Regions from separate parts of the Enterobacter sp. 6722112 genome, predicted to be linked through region 2. Evidence: predicted binding sites of a transcription regulator. Region 2 holds the regulator's gene; each other region holds the start of a gene.
What was found. Region 2 encodes PhoB, which activates phosphate uptake and scavenging genes when phosphate is short. Its sites were predicted from a motif close to CTGTCATAAAACTGNCNNAT; they were not measured.
Positions count from the first base shown of each region.

Region 1: AC4OVU_RS03535 (esterase-like activity of phytase family protein) is a predicted target of PhoB. The motif match lies at 2,635-2,654, and genes of this name have one in related genera.
Region 3: kdgR (DNA-binding transcriptional regulator KdgR) is a predicted target of PhoB. The motif match lies at 2,789-2,808, and genes of this name have one in related genera.

Region 1 is NZ_JBZWGR010000007.1:407,059-412,594, forward strand. It holds gene AC4OVU_RS03520 (helix-turn-helix domain-containing protein) at 1-37, opposite strand, end outside; gene AC4OVU_RS03525 (NAD-dependent succinate-semialdehyde dehydrogenase) at 191-1,561, shown strand; gene AC4OVU_RS03530 (YfaZ family outer membrane protein) at 1,743-2,288, opposite strand; gene AC4OVU_RS03535 (esterase-like activity of phytase family protein) at 2,700-4,058, shown strand; gene yjiA (GTPase) at 4,114-5,067, opposite strand; gene AC4OVU_RS03545 (YbdD/YjiX family protein) at 5,078-5,281, opposite strand; gene AC4OVU_RS03550 (carbon starvation CstA family protein) at 5,347-5,536, opposite strand, start outside.
Region 2 is NZ_JBZWGR010000007.1:782,198-787,733, reverse strand. It holds gene brnQ (branched-chain amino acid transporter carrier protein BrnQ) at 1-794, opposite strand, end outside; gene phoR (phosphate regulon sensor histidine kinase PhoR) at 1,204-2,499, opposite strand; gene phoB (phosphate response regulator transcription factor PhoB) at 2,521-3,210, opposite strand; gene sbcD (exonuclease subunit SbcD) at 3,398-4,603, shown strand; gene sbcC (exonuclease subunit SbcC) at 4,600-5,536, shown strand, end outside.
Region 3 is NZ_JBZWGR010000007.1:2,383,927-2,389,462, reverse strand. It holds gene prc (carboxy terminal-processing peptidase) at 1-221, shown strand, start outside; gene htpX (protease HtpX) at 415-1,296, shown strand; gene AC4OVU_RS12910 (MFS transporter) at 1,348-2,721, opposite strand; gene kdgR (DNA-binding transcriptional regulator KdgR) at 2,900-3,691, shown strand; gene AC4OVU_RS12900 (YobH family protein) at 3,755-3,994, opposite strand; gene mgrB (PhoP/PhoQ regulatory lipoprotein MgrB) at 4,155-4,298, shown strand; gene AC4OVU_RS12890 (YebO family protein) at 4,373-4,660, shown strand; partial or broken gene AC4OVU_RS12885 (DUF2627 domain-containing protein) at 5,330-5,474, shown strand; gene cspE (transcription antiterminator/RNA stability regulator CspE) at 5,487-5,536, shown strand, end outside.

The DNA of each region.
Region 1 (5,536 bases), 380 kb from region 2:
GGTTAAAGGTCTGGCGGATGTGGCGGGTATCGGTCATAGGAACTCCATTGATGAGCATTTTTTATACCATGTCTGCGCATCGCCTGGCAGCGTCTTGTTAAGAACCCTCCGTATATACCCAACTTTACCTTCAAAGCCAGTCAGATTGACTACCCTTAATACCCTAAGCGGTAAAACAAGGAGATTCGATATGGCTTACCAGACAGTAAATCCTGCCACGAACCAGCTCATCAAAGAATATCCCTCTCACACTGACGCAGACGTTGAAGCGGCGCTGAAGGCAGCCGATGCGCTCTATCACTCCGACTGGGCGAAAGGCGACATAAGCCAGCGCCTGCCGGTGCTGCATAAGCTGGCGGACCTGATCGACGAACGCGTGGAGGATCTGGCGAAAATCGCCAGTCAGGAGATGGGTAAGCTCATCGAACAAAGCCGCGGCGAAGTGAAGCTGTGCGCGCAAATCGCCCGCTACTATGCGGACAACGCGAAGCAGTTCCTGGCCCCGGTGAAGTATGACTCTGAACTCGGGGAAGCATGGGTTGAACATCACCCCATCGGCGTGCTGATGGCCGTCGAGCCATGGAACTTCCCGTACTATCAGCTGATGCGCGTTCTGGCGCCAAACCTGGCAGCGGGCAACCCGGTGATCGCCAAGCACGCCAGCATCGTGCCGCACTGTGCAGAGACCTTTGCACAGCTGGTACGTGAAGCGGGCGCGCCGGAAGGGGCGTGGACCAACCTGTTTATCTCGTCCGAACAGGTGGCGAACATTATCGCCGACAATCGCGTACAGGGGGCGGCGCTGACCGGTTCAGAAAAAGCGGGTAGCGTGGTTGCGGCACAGGCTGCGAAGCACATCAAAAAATCGACCCTGGAACTGGGCGGGAACGACGTGTTCGTGGTGCTGGACGATGCCGACCTGGATAAAGCCGTGAAGATCGGCGTTAACGCGCGGCTGAACAATGCCGGGCAGGTCTGTACCGCGGCGAAGCGCTTTATCCTGCATGAAAAGATTGCAGACGCCTTCCTGAGCAAATTCACCGAGGCGTTTAAGCAGGTGAAAATTGGCGATCCGCTGGACGAAAGCACCACGCTGGGGCCTTTGTCATCCAAAGACGCGCTGGAGACGCTAACTAAACAGGTTAACGAGGCGGTGAAAAATGGCGCGAAGCTGCACCATGGCGGCAAGCCGGTTCAGCGTGACGGAAGCTTCTTTGAGCCGACCATCCTGACGCATATCTCGCGTGATAACCCGGCGTACTTCGAGGAGTTCTTCGGTCCGGTAGCGCAGGTTTACGTGGTGAAAAGCGACGACGAAGCGGTCGCACTGGCTAACGATTCCCACTACGGTCTGGGCGGCGCGGTGTTCAGCCAGAACATCGAGCGCGCGAAGAAAATGGCGTCGCGCATTGAGACCGGGATGGTATACATCAACTGGCTCACCGACACTGCGGCAGAGCTGCCGTTCGGCGGCGTAAAACGTTCGGGTTACGGACGCGAGCTGTCGGACCTGGGGATCAAAGAGTTTGTGAACCAGAAGCTGGTGGTCGTTCGCAAGTAATGCGGTAATAAAAAAAACCTGCCATCCGGCAGGTTTTTTATTAACGGTCGCATCGCCTTTCTTGCCGGGTGGCGCTGCGCTTACCCGGCCTACAATCAATGTGCAATAATTTTAATACATTGCACCCTTCATTGTAGGCCCGTGCAAGCGTAGCGCCGCCGGGCGAAACGCGCAAACAGGCTTAGAAGGACACTCCACCGCCTACATATGCACCGTCGATCAGCGTGTGGTTTGGACGACCGTCTTTACCGTCTACGCTCACGTGGCGATAACCCACTTTCAGCGTGACAGGTTTGACTGGCGTCCAGCTTACGCCGCCGTTAGCTTCAACATAGTTCTTCACGCTGTTGTTCAGGCCGTCTGGCGCCACATAACCTTCACCAAACACGTGAATGCTGTCCGTAAGCGCAACGTTAACGCCGCCGCCAATCGGGAATGCCACGCCGTTATCGCCTTTTTTCGGGCCGATGTAGATGGCTTTCGCGCCAGCATTCAGCATCACCGGACCCACTTCCAGGTTGTAGCCTGCCCCAACGCCGCCGGTCTGGGTGCCGTCATCGGTGTTTTTCAGCCAGTTGCTCTCCGCATACAGGCCGGATGAGGATTTCCCCATTTCCAGATTGAGGTTAGTAAAGTTTTTACCCTGCTCAATGCTGCCACCCATGGCCAGTGCGGAGCCCGATACGGCGGTCAGAGCAGAAAGGATCAGGATGTTAAGTTTTTTCATGAGTGTTTCCTCGTCATTAAATTAATCTGAGGGCACCTTAACAAGCGATGTTTATGACTGCAAATGTGATAGGTCTCGCATTTATATGCTGTTTGTGTTGGGTTTTTGAATGGTAAATGTTGATGAATTGTTTATATGGCAAATCGTCAATGTCCAATACATTCGCGTTTAGGGACAGTTTACATTCCTGGCTAAACGTAAAATGAACGAGGCGCAAATAGTCCTTCGCCATGAATTAATTGGGTTTCTAATAATTTCCAAAAGTATTTCAGCTGACACAGATAAAGACAGAGGTTTACATTTCTGGTGATTGATATACGTCCGTACGCGCCGCTTCGTTGCCATTACATGTCATTTTTCTGACACGTTTCTTCATTACGTTGTTGGCTTCACTTACTGGATGCTAACAATATGAAAAGAAAAATTATTCCTGTGCTAATCGGTTGTGCGCTCTCTTTCTCTGGCCTGGCGGCACAGCCAACCGCGGAGCGCTACGTCGTCAGCTTTCCCGAAGGCGCGCATGTCAAATACAGCGGTGCGTTTGCCAGCGCATTCCCGAACGGGCTCCCGGTGGGGATGGGTTCGGGTTTGTTATTCACGGGCAAGCAGGGCGATGCGCTGACGTTTGCGACCGTGACCGATCGCGGTCCTAACGCGGATTCGCCAAAAATGGGGAAAAACGATGCCAAAATCTTTGTTACCCCGGATTTCGCCCCGCTGCTGATGACGATCCGTGTGCTAAACGGCAAAGCGGAGGCCGTGGACGCGCGACCGCTGCATGATGATAAAGGCGAGATCAACGGCCTGCCGCTGCAAAGCGGCGTGATTGGATCTACCAATGAAGTCGCGCTAAGCGACACCTTAAAAGTGCTGAAAGGCGATAACCGCGGGCTGGATACGGAAGGCATCACGCCGGACGGGAAGGGCGGCTACTGGCTGTGCGATGAGTATGGCCCGTTCCTGATTAACGTCGACAGTAAAGGGAAAATCCTCGCGATCCACGGTCCGCAGGCGACGGAAGGGGAGAAATCCATCGCGGGCGGTCTGCCAAACGTTATCAAATGGCGTCAGGCAAACCGGGGCTTTGAAGGGCTGACCCGCATGCCGGACGGACGCATTATCGCCGCCGTGCAAAGCACGCTGGATATCGACGGGAAGAGCAAAAAACAGGCGCTGTTTACGCGTCTGGTGAGCTTCGATCCGGCGACCGGGAAAACCGCGATGTACGGCTACCCTGTCGACAGCGCGGCCTACAGCAAAAACAGCGACGCCAAAATCGGCGACATAGTGGCGCTGGATAACCACACCATCCTGCTGATTGAACAGGGCGAGGATAAAAATGACGCAATGCGTAACCTCATCTACAGGGTTGATCTGAGCAAGGCGAGCGATCTGGCGGCCTTCGACAAGCCGGGCGAATACCCGGAGTTTGATGATGAGAAAACGCTGGCGCAGCGCGGCATCACGCTTGCGGAAAAAACGCAGGTGGTCGATCTGCGTGCGCTGGGCTGGCAGCAGGAAAAGGCCGAAGGGCTGGCGCTGATTGACAGCAAAACGCTGGCAGTGGCGAACGATAATGACTTTGGCGTGAAGGTGGCGATGCAGAAGCCAGTCGAAGGCAAGAAGCTCAAGGATTATCGGGTGAACGCGCAGGGGGCGCTGAAGCTGGATGACAAACCGGTTGAAACCACCCTCAGCGTGAAGCCGTTGAAGAAACCGGAGTCCGACAGCGAGCTGTGGATTGTGACGCTGCCGGAGGCGTTGAAATAAGTTTCCCCCTCACCCTAACCCTCTCCCCGCGGGGGAGAGGGGATAATCGGTGCGGTTATTTCTTCAGCCCCGCAAACGCTGCCCGAATTTCCTCTTCCGGCAGCTGTATTCCAATAAACACCATCACGCTGTGCGGCGCTTCATCGTCCCACGGGCGATCCCAGTCGGCGCTGTACAGGCGCTGCACGCCCTGGAACAGCAGGCGGTTCGGCTCGCCGTCGATCCAGAGCATCCCTTTATAGCGCAGCAGCTTGTCGGCAAACGACAGCAGCAGGTTCTCCATCACGCGGGAGACCTCGCTGATGTCCACCGGGTAGTCCAGCTCAACCACAATCGACGCCACGTCGTTTTGCTTGTCGGACATAAAGTGGAAGCGCGGTTTCGCGGTGACGTTCTCTTCCAGCATAAAGCCGTTGGTGTTGAACAGCTGAGCGAGATCGATATCGCCATGCGTCACCGTGTAAATGGGCGCACGCGAGTTGATGCGCGTCAGGCGCTCGCGCAGTTTTTCGCTTTCACCCGCCACGTCGGTTTTGGTCAGCAGGATGCGGTCGGCGTAGCCAACCTGGGACTGGGCGATGGTGAACTGGTTCATCTGCTCGTCGGCATGGACCGCATCCACCAGAGCGATGACGCCGTCCAGCAGGTAGCGCTGGCAAATGATCTCATGAGAGAAAAATGTCTGAATAATCGGGCCGGGGTCGGCCATGCCGGTGCACTCGATCACCAGACGGTCGAAGTCGATGTCACCGCGATCGCGGCTGTCGAGCAGGTCCAGCAGGGCGTCTTCTAATTCGTTAGAGCGGGTGCAGCAGATGCAGCCGTTGGTCAGGGTTTTGATCTGGGTGGCGCGGTCGCCAATCAGCTGATCGTCAACGGAGACTTCGCCAAATTCGTTTTCGATGACGGCGATTTTGAAGCCGTGCTGCTCGTTCAGAATGTGGCGCAGCAGGGTAGTTTTACCGGCGCCGAGGAAACCGGTCAGCAGGGTAACGGCAATCGGGGTCATGGTTTCTCCTTTAGCAGCAGCGGACGCCGCCTTCTCCACTTCCGCCGTAGCGCGCTTCCTGACGCTCGCGGAAGAATTCAGTGTAGGTCATGTACGGCTTATCCGGATGGTTGGTCTTCATATGCTCAACGTAGTTGTCATAGTCCGGAATGCCAATCAGCATTTTCGCCGCCTGACCGAGGTATTTTTTTGCTTCGCCTAAGTTACCAAACATTGAGGGTTCCAGATAGAAGAAGCCCGGTGGCGCTACGCTTACCGGGCCTACAGTAACATGCTTAATTAATGGTGTGAGGAGGTCTTCACGCCGCCTTCCGGTACCGGTACGTACGGGGTCTCTTTGTCCGTACGGCCCTCAACGTTACGCACTTTCATCCAGGTTTTGATGCCGTAGAAGATAATGCTGTACACCACCACCAGGAACAGAATGCTCAGACCCGCGTTGGTGTAGTTGTTCACCACGATATGGTTC
Region 2 (5,536 bases):
GCCGCGCCGTTTGCGCTCTGATCGACCAGCGTTGCGCTATCTGAACCCAGACGGAACAGCGCCAGATACAGCAGCGTCAGGCCGACACCGGCCATCAGGCCAGCCCAGATGGTGTAGCGAGTCAGCAGGCGCGCTTCGGTCACCCCGCGGGAACGCGCGGCGTTAACGATAACAATACCAAACACCATCGCACCGAGCGTATCCATTGTCAGATAGCCGTTCACGAAACCGTTTGAGAACGCCGCGTTCTGATAAGCGTCCATCGCGGAGCTGATGGGCCCCGCAGGCCAGACGATGGCCGCAACCGCCAGCACGATCAGCGCCACAATTTTCAGCGGAGCCAGGAAGTTACCCACGGTATCCAGCAGTTTGCCGGGATAGAGAGAAACCAGAATCACGATGGCGAAGTAAATGAGGCTGTAAATAAACAGCGGCATCGCGCCGTCACCGGTCAGCGGGGCGATACCCACTTCAAAGGAGACGGTCGCCGTACGCGGGGTCGCGAACAGCGGGCCAACGGCCAGATAGCAGACGGTTGCCAGCAGAACGCCAGCCACTTTGCCAATCGGGGTGCTGAGGCTGTCCACACCGCCACCGACTTTCGCCAGCGCGATAACGGTCAGTACCGGCAGGCCCACGGCAGTAAGCAGGAAGCCAAACGCAGCCGTCCAGACGTGTTCACCCGCCTGTAAGCCAACCATTGGAGGAAAAATGATGTTACCTGCGCCAACGAACAGCGCAAATGTCATAAAGCCCAGCGCGATAATGTCACGCGATTTCAAGTGATGGGTCATAAAACCTTACTGCCTGTGGATGTGGTGTTGAATACGTTGAGATTTTCGCCATCCCGCACGGGACGATACAGCGGAAAATTTGCTCAATTTCAGCGGGATATGCTCCCGTCCTGGCGTGGCGAAGAATAGTTTTTCGATTTACCACGCAAATACAGTCGGTCTGACAGTATATTGGGGGCAATTTAAACGCTTATAACGTTTAAAGGCAAGAAGGGATCGTAAAACCAGAACAATATGCCAGCATGAAAATTCAGACCAACATAATATGCCATGTATAAGAAAAACTCATGGCTAATCATGCGAACAAAAAAGCACCAGCCGTATAATATTCATCCGCGTTTCGCTTGACTGCAAAGCAAACGGGCCAGCAATCGCTGGCCCGTGGAAAGGTAGCCTGACACATCTGCCGTCAGGCGCTTTTTTTGGCAATTAATCGTTCCGGAATCACGAAGCTAAAGCGCGTGCCCTTACCCAGGGTGCTTTCAATATTGAGCCGGCTTTCGTGGTGGCTGACGGCATGCTTCACAATTGCCAGTCCCAGTCCGCTCCCGCCGGTCTGCCGCGAGCGCGCCTTATCCACCCGGTAGAATCGTTCGGTGAGACGCGGGAGGTGCTCGGGCCCAATCCCCGGCCCGTTGTCCTCGACGCTAAACTCAGCGCCCGCCGGGGTATGCTGCCAGCACACCGCGATATGCGTCCCTTTCGGGGTATGATTCACGGCGTTATAGACCAGGTTTGAGATAGCGCTTCGCAGCTCATCTTCACTGCCGAGCACTTTCAGCGTGTTATCAACGTCAAAACTCAGGGTGTGCTGATTATGACTCAGCGTTTGGGCTTCGCGCTCCACCACCCGCAACATCATCGGCACATCAATGATGTCGTTTAGCGCCAGCGACGGGGCAGCCTCAATCTTTGAAAGCGTCAGCAGCTGTTTGACCAGCCCTTCCATGCGGAACGTCTGCTCCCGCATGGTATGCAGTGCTTTCTCACGCGGCGCCCCCTCAAGCGTTTGCTCCTGCATCATCTCCAGGTAGCCCTGAAGCACCGTCAAGGGCGTACGCAGCTCGTGGCTGACGTTGGCAAAGAAGTTACGTCTCGCGCCCTCAAGCTGGTGCATCTGGGTAACGTCCCGCGCTACCATCAGCCACTGCCGATCGCTGTAGGGCATCACGCGGATTTCCAGATGGCGACCGTTATTGAGCTTCAGATTGTGCGGGCGCGAAAAATCCCGCTTTTTCAGATACAGCGTGAACTCGGGATAACGCAGAAGGTTCAGGATGTTCTGACCATTATCATCCGGCCAGCGCAGGCCCAGCAGCTGTTGCGCGAGGCCATTACACCAGAAGATTGTCCCTTCTTCTGTCGTCAGGATCACCGCGTCCGGCAGCGACTCCGCACCGCTACGAAAGCGTTTGATCAGGCTTCCCAGCTCACGACGGCGCTTTTTGTTACGCATCTGCATCTGGTGCAGGCCGTAGAGTAGCGGTTCCCAGCTCCCGCTTCCCGGCGGGGGTGTCATACTTCTGTCGACCCACAGCCACCAGGAGAGACGCAGTAAATTCCAGAAATGCCAGACGAGCAATCCCGTCACGGCCACCAGTAAAAACCACGGCAGATAGCCAAAGATAGCCCCCAGAATGAGGGCCGGAATACAGCATAAGATCAGTTCAAAGACGAGCCTTTTCCATGACAGACGTTCCAGCACGCGTCACACTCCTGTCATTGTTCAGAAACGGGTCGAGAAACGATAACCCGTGCCGCGGACCGTCTGTACCATGCGATCGTGGCCGCTCAGTTCCAGTGCTTTACGCAGGCGGCGAATATGGACGTCAACCGTTCGGTCTTCGACATAGACGTTAGTTCCCCAGACGTTATTCAGCAACTGTTCGCGGCTGTAAACGCGCTCCGGGTGGGTCATAAAGAAGTGCAGGAGTTTAAATTCGGTCGGTCCCATATCGAGGGGATTTTCACCGGTCATGACCCGGTGTGAGGTAGGATCCAGGCTCAGCCCCTGCATCTCAATCACCTCTTCCACCGCCATCGGTGAAATACGGCGCATCACGGCTTTGATACGCGCCACCAGCTCTTTCGGGGAGAACGGTTTAGTGATGTAATCGTCCGCGCCGGTTTCCAGACCGCGCACGCGATCCTCTTCCTCGCCGCGCGCCGTCAGCATTACCACCGGGATATCGCGGGTCATCGCCTCGCGTTTGATATGCTTGATAAACTGCAATCCGGAACCGCCAGGCAGCATCCAGTCCAGCAGGATCAGATCGGGCCAGGGTTCATTCAGCTGGTTCACCGCGCTGTCATAATCTTCCGCTTCAACCGGCTGGAAGCCATTTTGTTCAAGCACGAAGCACACCATTTCACGGATCGGAGCTTCATCTTCTACGACCAGAATACGTCTCGCCATACTTTGCCCTGTCTTATCGTATTTAAGTTACAAGTCTGTAATGCGGCGTCATTATGCGTCAGATTTATGACAGATTTATGAAAAACATTACCACTATAAATAGCAAACTGTTGTTTTATTACAGCGGTTATTTTCCGTTCCCCGAACGTTTATAATCCTGCTTTCTTATTATTGCCACGGATCTTTTATGCGCATACTTCACACCTCAGACTGGCACCTGGGTCAAAATTTTTACAGCAAAAGCCGCGCCGCGGAACATGAAGCGTTCCTGAACTGGCTGCTGGAGACGGCTCAGGCTCACGAGGTGGACGCGATTATTGTGGCGGGCGACATTTTTGATACCGGATCGCCGCCGAGCTATGCGCGTGAGCTGTACAACCGTTTTGTGGTCAACCTCCAGCAAACCGGTTGTCACCTGGTGATTGTCGCCGGAAACCATGACTCGGTGGCGACGCTGAATGAATCCCGCGATATTCTGGCGTTCCTCAATACCACCGTGGTGGCCAGCGCCGGACACGCGCCGCAGATCCTGAAAAAACGCGACGGCACGCCGGGCGCAGTGCTGTGCCCAATTCCGTTTTTACGCCCGCGCGATATCGTGCAAAGCCAGGCAGGTCTGTCCGGCAGCGAAAAACAGCAGCATCTGTTGCAGGCCATCACCCGCTATTATCACCAGCAACATACGGAAGCCTGCGCCCTGCGCGGCGATCAGGCCATTCCGATCATTGCCACCGGGCACCTCACCACCGTCGGAGCCAGTAAGAGTGATGCGGTGCGCGAGATCTATATCGGTACGCTGGACGCGTTTCCGGCGCAAAACTTCCCCCCCGCCGACTACATTGCCCTCGGGCATATTCACCGGGCGCAGATCATCGGCGGCTGCGAGCATATCCGCTACTGCGGCTCGCCCATTTCGCTCAGTTTTGACGAAACGGGCAAGGCCAAATCCGTGCATCTGGTGAGCTTCACCGGAGGCAAACTCAGCGCCGTTGAGACGCTTGAGGTGCCGGTCACCCAGCCGCTGGCGGTGCTGAAAGGCGATCTGGCCGCCATTACCGCTCAGCTTGAGCAGTGGCGCGGCGCAGCGCTTAATCCCCCCGTCTGGCTCGATATCGAAATCACCACCGACGACTACCTGTACGATATGCAGCGTAAAATACAGACGCTGACGGAAGACCTTCCCGTGGAGGTGCTGCTGGTACGCCGCAGCCGCGAGCAGCGCGAGAAAATACTGCTCAACGCCCAGCGTGAAACGCTTAGCGAACTTCGGGTTGAAGAGGTGTTCGCGCGGCGGCTTGCGCATGAAGAGGTGGACGAGGCCAGACGCACCAGGCTTAACGAGCTGTTTGCCCAGACCCTGCATTCCCTCCATGACGAGGACGAAAACGCATGAAAATTCTGAGCCTGCGCCTGAAAAATCTGAATTCGCTAAAGGGTGAGTGGAAAATTGATTTCACCGCGGAGCCGTTCGCCAGCAACGGGCTGTTTGCCATCACCGGCGCAACCGGCGCGGGTAAAACCACGCTGCTGGATGCCATCTGCCTGGCGCTTTACCACGAAACGCCGCGTCTTAATAAGGTCTCTCAGGCGCAAAATGACCTGATGACGCGCGATACTGCCGAATGCCTGGCGGAAGTAGAATTTGAGGTCAAAGGTGTTGCTTATCGCGCTTTCTGGAGCCAGAACCGCGCCCGCAACCAGCCGGACGGGAACTTACAGGCACCGCGCGTTGAGCTGGCCCGCTGCGAAGACGGCAAAATTCTGGCCGACAAAGTCACGGATAAGCTGGAACAAACCGCCACACTCACCGGGCTGGACTATGGTCGCTTTACCCGCTCGATGCTGCTCTCTCAGGGGCAGTTTGCCGCCTTCCTGAATGCCAAACCGAGCGATCGCGCTGAGCTGCTGGAGGAACTGACCGGCACGGAAATTTACGGCCAGATTTCTGCCATGGTTTTTGAAAAACACAAAGCGGCACGTAACGCGCTGGAGATGTGCGAAGCGCAGGCCGCAGGGGTTATGCTGCTGAGCGAGGAACAGCAGCAGCACTTACAGCAAAGTTTGCAGGCACTTACTGACGAAGAAAAAGTCCTGCTGGCACAGCAGCAAAGCCAACAGAAAGATTTTCAGTGGCTTACGCGTAACGACGAACTGATACGTGAGCAGCAGCGCGCAGCCGCTTCGCAGCAGCAGGCGCAACAGGCTCTGACGGACGCCGCGCCCCAACTGGCGAAGCTCAAGCTGGCACAGCCCGCCGCCCAGCTACGTCCGCTGTGGGAGTATCAGCAGGAGCAGACCACCCGCCTGTCGCAGACAACAGAGCGAA
Region 3 (5,536 bases), 1.6 Mb from region 2:
CCCAACGTGAAAAAGAGAACAATGAAGATGACGCGACACGTCTGGCGCGTATCAACGATCGCTTCAAACGTGAAGGCAAGCCTCTGCTCAAAAAACTGGACGATCTGCCTAAGGATTACCAGGAGCCCGATCCGTATCTGGACGAGACGGTGCATATCGCGCTTGATCTCGCGAAGCTGGAAAAAGAGAAACCTGCCCTGCAACCTGCTCCGACAAAATAATCCCCCAACAGGCACAAGAAATTGTGCCTGTTTCTTTTTGTTCCTCTTTCTTCCGTCAGGCAGATTTCCAATTATGTAAAGTTGTGTCTTTCTGGTGACTTACGCCGTCTGGATGCTTGAAAATAGCCGTAATACCCATACGATGTGGGTAATCGCATAGTGCGTTTTGTTAAGCTGAGGTTAAAAGAATATTATGATGCGAATCGCGCTCTTCCTGCTCACCAACCTGGCGGTGATGGTGGTATTCGGGCTGGTGCTAAGCCTGACGGGAATTCAGTCGAGCAGCGTTCAGGGTCTGTTGATTATGGCGCTGCTGTTTGGTTTCGGTGGCTCTTTCATTTCACTTCTGATGTCCAGGTGGATGGCACTGAAATCCGTGGGCGGTGAAGTTATTGAGCAACCGCGTAACGATATGGAGCAGTGGCTGATGAGCACGGTTGCTCAGCAGTCAAAGCAGGCGGGCATTGCCATGCCGCAGGTAGCCATCTACCACGCGCCGGATATTAACGCGTTTGCTACCGGTGCGCGTCGTGACGCGTCCCTGGTGGCCGTCAGTACCGGCCTGCTGCAAAACATGAGCCGTGACGAAGCGGAAGCGGTTATTGCTCACGAGATCAGCCATATCGCCAATGGCGATATGGTCACCATGACCCTGATCCAGGGTGTGGTAAACACCTTCGTTATCTTTATTTCTCGTATTCTGGCACAGATTGCTGCCGGGTTTATGGGTGGCAACCGTGATGAGGGTGAAGAGAGCAACGGCAACCCGCTGATCTATTTTGCTGTTTCAATGGTGTTGGAGCTGGTGTTCGGTATCCTGGCAAGCATCATTACCATGTGGTTCTCCCGTCATCGTGAGTTCCACGCGGATGCCGGTTCCGCGAAACTGGTGGGTCGTGAAAAGATGATTGCTGCGCTGCAACGTCTTAAAACCAGCTACGAGCCGCAGGAAGCAAACAGCATGATGGCCTTCTGCATCAACGGCAAATCAAAGTCGCTGAGCGAGCTGTTTATGTCTCACCCGCCGCTGGATAAACGTATTGAAGCGCTGCGTAGCGGCGAATACCTGAAGTAACGTAATCGGGTTGAAAAGAACCGGGCTGGAGCCATTCTCCGCCCGGTTTTTTTATGCCTGCGCCTTTGGCTGGGTGACGCGAAGGCCGCTAATGACAGCCGCGAGGGTCGCCAGGGTCCCTGCGGTAATCAGCGCAACGTGTGTCGCATTCTGCCCGGCAAGGTTAAACATCAACGCCACCAGTGCGGCCCCGGTGCTTTGCCCTAACAGTCTTGCCGTGCCCAGCATCCCGCTGGCGCCACCGCTGCGATGACGTGGGGCAGAGGTGATAATCGTGTGGTTATTAGGGGACTGGAACAGACCAAAACCGGCCCCGCACAGGACCATGCGCCAGATAATATCCAGATCCCCCGGCGAGGCGGGCAGGAGCGCCAGCGAAAACAGTCCCACCGCCATGACAACCAGCCCAATCGCCCCCAGAAGCCCGGCATGGACGCGCTCAATAAGGTAACCGGCCAGCGGGGCCATCACCATGGTTGCCAGCGGCCAGGGCGTGAGCAGCAAGCCTGTCTCCACTTCTGAACGGCCAAACACGCTCTGCAAAAAGAACGGCAGTGCAACCAGCGCCAGCATCTGGGCGCAGAACGAGCAAATGGAGGTACAAATGGATAGCGAAAACAGCGGAATACGCAGCAAATCCACCGGCAGTAACGGCACGGGCAGCGCCAGCTGACGTCGAACAAAGAAAAAGCCGATGATAAGCATGGCAACGATTTCTGCGGCAATGAGCGACAGAGACTGTCCCTGCGCAAATCCGCTCAGCGCGGTAATCAGCAGGCCAAAAGTCAGCGCGTTCATCACGGCGCTGGGCAGATCGAAACGTGGCATGGTGCTTTTCGGACCATTTTCCGGAAGATAGCGCAGGGCGAAGAAGATCGCCACAATGCCCAGCGGCACGTTAATGGCAAACAGCCACTGCCACGAGGCAACGGACAGGATGGCGGCGGCAATCGTTGGGCCGGCGGCGGACGACACGGCCACAATAAAGGAGTTAATGCCCATGCCGCGCCCCAGGTGGCGTTGAGGATAAATAAGCCGTATCAGGGCCGTGTTCACGCTCATTAGCGCCGCGCCGCCAAAGCCCTGCGCGATACGCGCCAGCGTAAGGGTGTACAGTGAATCTGAAAGGGCACAGAAGAGCGAGGTGAGGGTAAAGACCACCAGCCCGCACTGGTAAACCCGGCGATAACCAAACATATCGCCCAGGAAAGAGAGTGACAGAAGGGAAATCACAATCGCTATCTGGTACGCGTTCACAATCCAGATGGAGCTTGCCGGCGAAGCATTAAGGTCTTTGGCAATGGTAGGAAGAGCCACGTTGGCAATCGCACCGTCAAGGACAGCCATCGAAATACCGATGACAATAGTGGCAATTGCCCCGTACCGCTGCGGTAAGGGCAGGCCATCAGAAACGTTTTTTTGCATGGGGAAAGAATGACTCAGCGTGAAATTATTTTCAGAGTAACTATTTTAGCATCGTTATTTCGGTTTTATGTCGCAGATTTGTAACGAAGTAAACCCAGATAGATTGCAGCACGCATCACACGAATTTATAATAAAAACCGGTTCTGATTTTTATAAAACACTCTCCATGAGGTGATAAATGGCAATCGCAGATTTGGATAAGCAGCCAGATTCTGTTTCTTCCGTGCTGAAGGTGTTTGGCATCTTGCAGGCGCTCGGAGAAGAGCGTGAAATTGGTATTACAGAGTTGTCGCAGCGTGTGATGATGTCGAAAAGCACCGTTTATCGCTTTTTGCAGACGATGAAATCATTGGGTTATGTCGCGCAGGAAGGAGAATCAGAAAAATATTCTCTGACCCTGAAACTGTTTGAACTGGGCGCCCGCGCCTTGCAGAACGTGGATCTGATCCGCAGCGCTGACATTCAGATGCGTGAACTTTCACGACTGACGAAAGAGACAATTCACCTCGGTGCGCTGGATGAAGACAGTATTGTTTACATCCATAAAATTGACTCCATGTACAACCTGCGCATGTATTCACGCATCGGTCGTCGTAACCCGCTGTACAGCACCGCAATTGGTAAAGTACTGCTGGCCTGGCGCGATCGCGAAGAGGTGAAGCAAATCCTTGACGGGGTGGAGTACAAACGCAGCACCGACCGCACGATTACCAGTACGGAAGAACTGCTGAGCGTGCTGGATAAAGTGCGTGAGCAGGGTTACGGGGAAGATAACGAAGAGCAGGAAGAGGGGCTGCGTTGCATCGGTGTGCCGGTGTTTGACCGCTTCGGCGTTGTCATTGCGGGCCTGAGCATTTCGTTCCCAACGCTGCGTTTCTCTGAAGAGCGTCTTCATGAATATGTGGCGATTCTGCATACCGCAGCGCGCAAAATTTCAGAGCAGATGGGCTATAACGATTATCCGTTCTGATCGACGCCACCAATAGAAACGCCGCACTTTTGCGGCGTTTCTGTAAGCGAAATTCAACGCGGATTAACCGTTATCAACCACAACAGATGATTTACGCAGCACAGGACAGTTGGTTAACCCGATGATCCCGCTGTCGGAATGGATGTACTGAGCCGTGCTTATCCCCTGGGCGGTAAGATATTTACACTGGATACCCAGACCCGCGGCATTTTCTTTGCTCCCCATTAATACGCCGTACCCACTTAATAACAGGCCGATCCAGACAATGGCCAGTACAATTACTGTACGAATAAGTAAACGCATCGTTGCCTCTTTTTTCTTTGTTGTCATAGAGTAAGCGTAACGGCTTTACGCAGTGAAACAAGTGCACGATTCCGAAAAGCGTCTGTTGAAGGTACAGTTAGCCCCTGTTTAAGATAACCGTGATAACCTGGCTGTATCAGGTCATAAGACGGAGTGTGGAGTGAAAAAAATACGCTGGGTAATTCTGATTATAGTGTTGATAGCATGCGTGGTGCTGTGGACGCAGACTATCAATGTGATGTGCGATCAGGATGTACAGTTCTTTAGCGGCATTTGTTCAATCAATAAGTTTATCCCCTGGTAGAGACCATTTTTACGCTGAGTGATGTCCTTACGCGGCGGCAGTGGTAAAATGGTGGTTTTTACTGAGGTGGTGAAATGGGTGAGTTACTGAATTCGGGGCTGCTGAGCATTGCATCCCTGGTAATGTCTTTGGTGGTGCTGGTCGTTGGGCTGGTGCTGTGGTTTTTCGTTAACCGCGCCAGCTCCCGCACAAACGAGCAGATTGAGCTACTGGAAGCATTGCTCGATCAGCAGAAACGGCAGACTGCGCTGCTGCGTCGTTTGTGCGAAGCCAACGAGCCGGAGGAGAAAGCGGTACCGAAGGACGCTGTTGCTCAACAACAAGACGAGGAAGACTTCATTCGCCTGGTAGCTGAACGATAGTCTGCCCGGAGCGGGGAGGTGGCCTGACGTACGGCGTAAATCCCCTCCCTTATCAAATGCATCCCACAACTTCCCAGCATTTAATTAAGCAGCAGTTAACTCATGTTTTAGCACACTGAAAACTGGCGAATATTTATCCTTATTTAACAAATTCAGTTTCGTTGAATAAATAGTGTGCTTTATCTTTCCTGAAGTGTTTTATTTTTATCGAAACGTTTTGCTTGCCTTGTTTTGAGGCAGAGTCATAAAAATTTCATTATTTTGGTGCAGAATAACACTTATTAAATGGTGGTTTTTAATACAGTTAGCAAAATGTAATTAACATCGTATATTCCCTGACACATGTTGGTGCGTTGCAATGTTTTCAGCATAACTTTTCACAAAATGTTCTAACTCAGTCATTCCTTTAAAGAAATTCTGGGATTGGGATGGACGCTTTGAAATGATTGAGCTATGTTTAAAAAGTCTTTGATTACAGGGCGCGTCAACGCACCCTGCGGGCAGTGAGGTCAGGTGGCGCTTCATTTGACAATTCGCATAACTGTGCAGATTGTTATGGAGTAACGTCTGAATTTGTGCGGCGGATCGAGACACGTTTAAAAATGGCTTGCCATATTAAACGTTGTGTGTGATAACACGTTTTGGGTCAAACGAGGTACAGTTCTGTTTATGTGTGGCATTTTCAGTAAAGAAGTCCTGAGTAAACACGTTGTCGTTGAATACCGCTTCTCTGCCGAACCTTATATTAGTGCCTCAAGCAGTAATGTCTCAGTTTTATCTATGTCAAAGCCCGCGGGCTAAGAAAACACTCTAAGGAATTTTGCAAATGGCAAAGATTAAAGGTCAAGTTAAGTGGTTCAACGAGTCTAAAGGTTT